Regions from separate parts of the Mesorhizobium sp. WSM4310 genome, predicted to be linked through region 2. Evidence: predicted binding sites of a transcription regulator. Region 2 holds the regulator's gene; the other holds the start of a gene.

Region 1 (4,421 bases), on a different contig from region 2:
TCGCCGGTCAGCGTCACCGGGCTGTGCTCGCCATAGACGTCCAGCACCTCCTGGGCGGGATGGCCGACCAGCAGGGTCAACTGATGCTTGATGGCGCGGCGCCTGTGGCTGCCCCTGACATAGACATGCGGACCGGTGTCGGCATCGACCGGCTTGAGGTAGAAGAAGAACTTCAGCATGCGCCAGTCGTCGAGGTCGAAATGATACTTGCCGAGCGAGGCAAGGTTCTTGTCGGCGTCCGAGGCCTTGCCGGTCGGAAAGCTCCACCAGACGCGCGTCGTGATCAGTTTCGCCTGTGCGCCGAGATAGTGCGCTGCAATGTCGAGAAGCAGCGGATCGCGCTGTATAGCGAGTGCCGCCGGGCAGTCGAGGATGCGCTCGAAATAGTGCCCGCTGAGCAGAGAGCGGCCCAGGCGTTTCTCGGCCTGCGCATGGTCGCCCGGCATGAATTCGAGACGGCGGTCGAAATTGCCGAAGCAAGGCTTGCGCCCCGCGAAATCCGCGATCTCTTCATGGATCTCCGGCGGCAGGACGAGGCCTGAAAACAGGCCGTCGGAACGCAGCGCATCGACCACCGCCGCCCGCTCGACACCGGAAAACATCGTATCCCCGACATTGTCGGCAGGACGGGCGCGTTTTGAGGCCAGCCAATGCATCCGGCGCCCGGGCATGGTGCGCGCCAGCATGAACATCGGCAGCCAGGCCGGGTTTTCGCGCAGGTCCGTGAGATAGGTCGGAATGCGCACGGCAATACGCCGCAGCAGGCTGCCATTGCGCGCAATGGCTTCGAGACTGTCAGCACCGGAATTGTCAGGGGTTGAAAGCGTCATCGGGTCCTCTTCTTTGAGGGTGACACCGATGCCGCATCGGTGCCCACCACTCGCATGACCCAAACCCAATTCACCCACCTCGGGAAAGGCTAACCGTGCGTCAGATTTTGTGCAATGCACAATGAGCAGAGCAGGTGCAAAAAATCACTTCGGCGCGCGGTGTTGCTGCTTCGGCGGCGCCACCCAGATCTCGGCCTCGAGCTTCTTCGTCGCAAGGCCCCGCGCCAGCGCCTCGGCGCTGCTGGCACTCTTTGACAGCGATGCGGCCTGGCGCTTGCTGATCACCAGCCCGTCGGCGAGCGCACGGTTTCCCGAAAAGACCCTGGCCAGGAAAGGCGTGCGGCTGCCCCGCGCGCGCGAAAACCGCGCCGCCATGGTTTGCCTCGCCGTGTGGGCGACGACCGCGTCGGTCCAGCCCTCCACCAGCCGCGCGCCCGGCTCCAGCAGCAACAGCCAATCACCCTTGGCCTGCCTTATCCCGGCGGCGATACCGCCGCTTGCCACATAGTGGCAGCCGGCATGGTCGGCGACATGATGCGTCTGGTCGTTGGAGCCGGTGTCGCAGACGACAACTTCGCGCACCACGCCCTCGACCGCGCCGCCAATCAGCGAGCCAAGCGTGCGGGCGAGAGCCTCCTCGTCATTGCGGGTTTCGATGAGAACACTGAGCATATTTAGCCGAATAGCGGAAAGCCGCGCACAGCGCCAGTTTTTGCGGCGCAGCATAAAAAGTTCTTGCTTTGTTCTCGTTGGCAAAATAGGAATAATTTCATGAACAGAGCGATTCGACACAACATGGACAGTCCCTGGGAGCGGGCCAAGATGGAACCGATCGTGCGTGCCGACATTGCAGCCTTCGGGGCAGGACGAGCCGAAATGGCCAATGCGATGATCGAGCAGAGTGGCATGCGCATCCGTCCGGACCGCAATCGCGGACGGTCGGCGGGCATCAATCCGTCCGGCCGCTTCGAACCGATCAGCCGGCATGTCTTCGACGATGGCTGGAGTTCGCTGGAGGAACTGCCGCCGTTCAAGACCGAAGTGCAGGTGGAAAAGCCGCGCACCATCATCACCCGCAACGAATCGCCCGACATCTCCTTCGACCGGTCGATCAACCCCTATCGCGGCTGCGAACATGGCTGTGTCTATTGTTTCGCGCGGCCGACGCACGCCTTCATGGGCCTGTCGCCGGGACTGGATTTCGAATCCAAGCTGTTCGCCAAGCCCGATGCGGCGCGGCTGCTCGACAAGGAACTATCCAAGGACGGCTACCAGCCGCGCACCATCGCCATCGGCACCAACACCGATCCCTACCAGCCGATCGAGAAACAGTACCGGATCATGCGCGAGATCCTCGAAGTGCTGGAAGCGCGCGGCCATCCGGTCGGCATCGTCACCAAATCCGCCCTGGTGACGCGCGACATCGACATATTGTCGCGCATGGCCGAACGCGGACTGGCCAAGGTGGCGCTGTCGGTGACGACCATGGACCGCATGCTGGCCAGGACGATGGAGCCCCGCGCGTCGACGCCGACCAAGCGGCTCGAAGCGATCCGGCAACTCTCTGATGCCGGCATTCCGACTTCGGTCATGGTGGCGCCGATCATCCCCGGCCTCACCGACCAGGAGATGGAGCGGATCCTCGATTCGGCCTACGCCGCCGGCGCGCGCGAGGCGGGTTACGTCGTGCTGCGCCTGCCGCTGGAGGTCAGCCCGATCTTCAAGGACTGGCTGCTGCGCCACTATCCCGACCGCTATCGCCACGTGATGTCGCTGATCCGGTCGATGCGCGACGGCAAGGATTACGATTCGGAATGGGGCAAGCGCATGAAGGGCGCCGGACCCTACGCCTGGCAGATCGGCCGCCGCTTCGAAATTACCGCCAAGCGGCTCGGCCTCAATACCGAACGGCGCACGTTGCGCACCGACCAGTTCATCGCCGCCGGAAAGGACCAGGAGCAGTTGATGCTGCTGTGAGACTGCAATTCGCGGCGGCGGTTTGAGCTGCCACGGCGCACAAAATCCCGTCCGGCCTGCCCCGGCCTGCAGACGGTGCCCTCCCGGTCCGGCGCCCCACCCGACCCGGAGGGACTTGCGGAGAATCGGAGCCGATGCGAACCTCGCCGCAACATGGCTCGCGCGCGTTCCGATTCTCCGCTTCTCTTCGAAATCGTCGAGAAACCCGATTTCTCCTTCGAAACGAAGGCAATGGCCGACGGGTTGTGGCCGGTCGCCGGGATGGACGAGGCCGGCCGCGGTCCTTTGGCCGGACCGGTGGTCGCGGCAGCGGTGGTGCTCGATCCCGCCAACATCCCTGAAGGCCTCGACGATTCCAAACGTCTCAGCCATTTGCAGCGCGAGGCGCTGTTCCTGCGCATTCTCGGCTCCGCGCAGGCGGTTTCGATGGCGTCGATCAGCGCCGAGGGCATCGACGGCAGCAACATCCTCAAGGCCAGCCTCGAAGCGATGCGCCGCGCTTTGGTCGGGCTGTCGGTTCGCCCGAAGCTCGCGCTTGCAGACGGCCGCGACGTGCCGCCCGGACTGCCATGCGATGGACGCGCGCTGATCAGGGGCGACCAGCGCTCGCAGTCGATCGCCGCCGCCTCCATCGTCGCCAAGGTGATGCGCGACCGCATGATGTGCGGCTGCGGCAGCCACCACGACCGCTACGGCTTCGAGGTCCATATGGGCTACGCCACGGCCCGGCACCGCACGGCGATCGAGACGCATGGCCCGGTGGCACGGCTGCACCGCATTTCGTTCGCGCCGTTCAGGCTGGGCGGGGCTGAGGTGGTTGAGGAAGAGAGCCTGGCCGGGCTGGATTGAGCCGACAGCGACATAGCTGATCTCCCCCCTTGTGGGAGAGATGTCCGGCAGGACAGAGGGGGGCGCTGTCCCGCCGGGATATCGATCGATCCTACTCGGCTTCCTGAACATCTCCAGCCTAAGGCGGATTCAAAGTTGGCCAGAGGCAACCAAGGCCGGCATTCTTTGGCGCCCCCCTCTGCCCTGCCGGGCATCTCCCCCACGAGGGGCGAGGTCGGCGGCGTTGACGTCAGCACCCAATAGAAAAGGCCGCCAGGTTGCCCGGGCGGCCTTTTGATATCCAAATGTCAGCTCAGTTCAGCTTGGCCTTCACATCCGCCAGCGAAGCCTTGAACAGGTCGGCTCCGGCCTTGACGTCGACCTTGGCGGCGAGCAGCGCGCGGGCGGCTTCGACGGCGATGTCGACGGCGCTGGCGCGCACCTCGGCGACCGCGTCACGCTCGGCCTGACCGATCTTCTGCTCGGCAAGTGCCGTGCGCCGGGCAACATAGTCTTCGGTCTTCTTGTGCGCTTCGGTGGCGAGCATTTCGGCTTCGCGCTTGGCGGCCGCGACAATGTCGGCTGCCTCCTGCTCGGCTTCCTTGCGCTTCTTCTTGTACTGGCCGAGCAGTTGCTGGGCCTCGTCGCGCAGCTTGCGTGCCTCGTCGAGTTCGCTGCTGATCCTGGCAGCGCGGGCGTCGAGCGCCTTGGCGATAAGACCGGGCACCTTGATGTAGATGGCGACGCCCAGGAAGATGATCAGGGCAATCGTGGCCCAAAGCGTCG
Region 2 (4,421 bases):
GTTATGCGCCGGAAAGGGTCAGGCTTTCGGCGCGAGATATCCCGGCGGAAATGACCGCCGGCTCCATGGTCACCGGCTACGCTAAACTGTTGCCGCCGACCGGCCCGGTGCGGCCGGACAGCTACGATTTCTCCTTCGACAGCTATTTCGCCGGTATTGGCGGCAGCGGCTTCTTTCTCGGCAATCCAAAGCTTGTCTCAGCCACGGACGACGAGGTGCCGCTCACGGCCCGCCTTTTCTCGGGGATAGAAAATGCTCGTGAAGCCATTGCCGACCACATCAGGGCCAGGGTTGGCGGTGCCGAGGGTGAGATCGCGGCGGCGCTGATCGTCGGTGTGCGGGCCGGCATTCCCGATGAAATCAACGAGGCGATGCGGCGCACCGGCATCTATCACATCATCTCCATTTCCGGGCTGCATATGGCGCTGGTCGCCGGCACCATCATGGGGCTGCTGCGCGGTGCCTTCGCGCTGTTTCCGGACTTTTCCGCGCGTCGGCCGGTGAAGAAATATGCGGCCGCCGCCGCCCTGTTCTCGATCGCCGCCTATCTCGTCATTTCCGGTGTCGTCGTTGCCGCCGAACGCAGCTTCATCATGCTGGCGGTGATGCTTGTTGCCGTCCTGTTCGATCGCGCGGCACTGACCATGCGCAACCTCGCCATCTCGGCGATCGCCGTCATTGTGGTGTCGCCGCATGAGGTTGTCGGCCCAAGCTTCCAGATGTCGTTCGCCGCGACCGCCGCGCTGGTCGGCGCCTATGCCGGCTGGGCGGATCACCATGCGGGAAAAGCAAGACCGCCACCGCCAAAGCGAACTTTGCCGGGTTTTCTCACGCGAAAATTCCTGCTGGCGACGGGCGGGCTGGCGATGACCTCCATCATCGCCGGCTGCGCCACGGCGCTGTTTGCCATCTGGCATTTCCAGCGTGTGTCGCCGCTCAGCCTGTTCGCCAATCTGGCCGTCATGCCGATCGTGTCACTGATAGTCATGCCTTTCGCTGTTCTCAGTTCTCTTGCGATGCCCTTTGGTGCCGACGGCCCCTTCCTTTACGTGATGGGCAAGGGCCTGACCGCAATGATCGCCATATCGGCGTGGATATCGGAACGCTCCCCGGTCGATGCGGTCGGGCTGATTTCGCAGCGATCCGTGCTGCTGGTGACCATCGCCCTGGTCATCGCGACGATGGCGACGACCTGGCTGCGGCTCGCGGCAGTGCCATTCGCGCTTGCCGGCCTGCTGACAGTATCGGATACGCGCACCCCGGATGTGCTGATTTCCGAAGATGCGCGGTTGGTGGCGCTGCCGATCGGCGGTGGAGAACTCGCGGTCAGCCGGGCTCGCCCGAACGAGTTCACCGTCGACAATTGGAAACGCGCGCTGGTGTCCGAAACCATCGTCGTGCCGGAGATGTTCGACAGGGCGGACGGGCAATTCGACATTGCCGATGCCGTCAATCTGCCGCCGGGAGCACCGTTCTACTGCACGGATGGCGTCTGTCTTGCACGGCACCCGTCGGGTGCGATCATCGCGCATGTCGAAGACCGCAAGGATACCTGGAAAGCTTGCGGTTTCGCCGACCTGATCGTCGTCAATGACGCGACGGGCTATGATGCCTGCCACAATCCGCTGGTTCTTGTCGTCACCAAACGGCAACTTGCCCGCAAAGGCAGTGCCGCCGTGTTCTTCGACCGCCAATCGGCAACTGGCCCGCCAACCGTCAGCTTCGCGGTGGACGGGCCGTATCGGCCTTGGCACGAGCAGCGAAAATTTTCGCGTGAGGCGAGGGGGCTGGCGCCCTATCAAAAACCCGAAAAGACGGCCGCTCCTGCTCAGTAACGCCGGATCAGCCCGACAAGCTTGCCCTGCACCTTGACCCTGTCTGGCCCGAAAATGCGCGTCTCGTAGGCCGGGTTGGCGGCTTCAAGGGCGATCGAGGCGCCCTTGCGGCGGAACCGTTTCAGGGTTGCTTCCTCCTCGTCGACCAGCGCCACGACGATCTCGCCCGGGCTCGCCGTGTCGGCATTGCGGATGATGACCGTGTCGCCGTCGAAGATGCCGGCGTCGATCATCGAGTCGCCCTTGACCTCCAGCGCATAGTGCTCGCCACCCATGATCATGTCCGGCGGCACCGAGATCGAATGCGTCTGGTGCTGGATGGCATCGATCGGCACACCGGCGGCGATGCGGCCCATCACTGGGATCGACACGGCGGAAACCGCTTCGTCATCATTGCCGGCCGCAGGCAAACGCGACTGCGCCGGCTTGATCTGGCGGCCAAGACCGCCCTGGCCGAGGCTGCCCTGGATGACGCTTGGCGAGAATTTCTTTGCCGCGTTAAGGCCGGGCGCGATCGAATCCGGCAGCCGCAGCACTTCCAGTGCCCGCGCCCGGTTGGGCAGCCGGCGGATGAAGCCGCGTTCCTCCAGTGCCGTGATCAGGCGATGGATGCCCGACTTGGAGGCGAGATCGAGCGCTTCCTTCATTTCGTCGAAGGACGGCGGAATGCCGCTTTCCTTGAGCCGTTCATGAATGAACATCAGCAGTTCATGTTGCTTGCGTGTCAGCATGGCGGCCCCCCAAGGCGTTGAACGACGGATTGAATCAGAATCGAAAAACAAACCCAGAACAAACACTATCTGTTCCAGTTGTGTTCCGCAACTGTTTAAAGTTTAATGAATTTGTTAACGCGTCTGAAATTTTTTGACCGGGGCAGAGGGTCGCGATCAATGATTTCCCTGCCGGTACGCGCATTGAAATCGTTTCGGTTAATGGCCTGTGGCCTAGCCCTGAACGCGGTTTGGCATCAGGTGTTTGGGAGGCGTCTGCGGGGCGGATTTGAGCGGCGTATCGACCCATTCCGGCAGAACGAAACGAAACCAAAACGCCAACGATCGTGAGTTCAGGCCGGCACGGCCACGTGGATCCGGACGCCGCGGAAGCATCATCCGGAAACCGCTTTCAGGCTGCCGGCGCGCGCGGTGTAAGTGTTGGCGCCGTTGTCTTCGCTGTGGACATAGACATGCAGCGTGTAGCCGATATGCGCCGTCATCAGCGCCTTTGCCCGCTCTACATCCCGATCGAGCGCCGCTTCCATGATCGCGGTGTGATGCTCGATGGCGATCGCCTCGCGCAGCGCGTCCATTGCCTCGCCGTAGCCGTCCTTCAGGCCGGCCGCCGCCCGCAAAGTCGGCGCCAGGCCGAGAAACCGATGATGCCGACGCAGCTGATCGGCGATCGTCGAGCGGAAGCGCAACAGCCAGTTTGACGTCGCCGCGCTCAGCAGCGCCGCATGGAAGGCCTCGTGGCTCTCGTCCCATTTGTCGACGGCCGCATCGGAAGGGTCATCGACCGCGGTTTTGCAGCGGGAGAGCCGGTAATGAGCGGTGACGACCGCATCCTCCCATTCCCTGCCGCCGTTCGCGATCGATTCCAGGAACAGCGGCATTTCGACAACCATCCTTGCGCGCGCCAGGTCCTCGAGCTCAGCGCGCGACACGGGAGCGACGGCAAAGCCGCGATTGCTGATGGCAGTGACCAGGCGTTCGGCTTCAAGTCGGGACAACGCTTCACGCAGCGGCGTCCAGCCGACGCCGTATGTGCCGCGCAGCGCGCTCAGCTTGAGCGGCGCCCCCGGCATGAGGCGGGTGGTCAGGATATCGCGCCGCAGCAGCTGATAGGCCGCTTCGGTCTTCGTGGAATTGTTCTGATCCTGCATCGCGGTCGGTCCATCATCAGCCTGTGAAAATTATATATGAAGGGGAAGTATGGCAAGAATTATATATAATGTTGACACGCGGCGAGGGACTGACCATGATCGCCGCAGTTGCCGTCCTTGAGAGCGGCGCTGATCAAATCTGGGAGGAAATGATGTTGAAGTCGAAATCCGCTTGGCTGTCGGGATTGGCCCTGGCAGGCGCGTTGATGGTCAGCGTCGGCAGCGCCGCGGCCGATCAGATACGCATCGGCATCGCCAATTTCGGCGAGCATCCGCAGCTCAATGCCGCCATAGCGGGCTTCAAGAAGGCACTGACGGACAACGGCTTTGTCGAGGGCAAGGACGTCGTCTACACCGAAAGCCATACCAACTTCGATGCATCTCTGGTGCCGCAGATGATCGCCAAGCTGCAGGCGGAGCAGCCCAAGCTGATCTACACCATCACCACGCCGGTCTCGCAGATCGCCAAGAAGGCGCTCGCCGGTTCTGGGATTCCGATCGTCTTCGCCGCGGTCACCGATCCGGTGGCGGCCAAGCTGGTGCCGTCGTGGGAAGCCGGAGACGAAGGCATGACCGGCGCCAGCGATCTGCAGGATGTCGCCGCGGTGATGGCCTTCACCAAGAAGCTGCTGCCGAACGCCAAGCGCTTCGGGGTGCCCTACAATCCGGGCGAGGCCAATGACGTTGCCCTGATCGAAAAGATCAAA

Evidence for each region. The regulator LexA, encoded in region 2, represses DNA repair genes until DNA is damaged. The targets are predictions, from matches to a motif close to TGTTCNNNNTGTGTTCNG.
Region 1: the regulator LexA is predicted to act here: its motif matches at 1,561-1,578, upstream of FJV80_RS01455 (PA0069 family radical SAM protein).

What each region holds. Positions count from the first base shown of each region.
Region 1 covers NZ_VFTA01000001.1:309,245-313,665, reverse strand. The annotation lists gene FJV80_RS01465 (hypothetical protein) at 1-830, opposite strand, end outside; gene FJV80_RS01460 (glycosyltransferase) at 975-1,502, opposite strand; gene FJV80_RS01455 (PA0069 family radical SAM protein) at 1,653-2,807, shown strand; gene FJV80_RS01450 (ribonuclease HII) at 2,961-3,656, shown strand; gene FJV80_RS01445 (F0F1 ATP synthase subunit B) at 3,949-4,421, opposite strand, start outside.
Region 2 covers NZ_VFTA01000004.1:254,711-259,131, reverse strand. The annotation lists gene FJV80_RS07660 (ComEC/Rec2 family competence protein) at 1-1,835, shown strand, start outside; gene lexA (transcriptional repressor LexA) at 1,829-2,566, opposite strand; gene FJV80_RS07650 (GntR family transcriptional regulator) at 2,941-3,714, opposite strand; gene FJV80_RS07645 (ABC transporter substrate-binding protein) at 3,867-4,421, shown strand, end outside.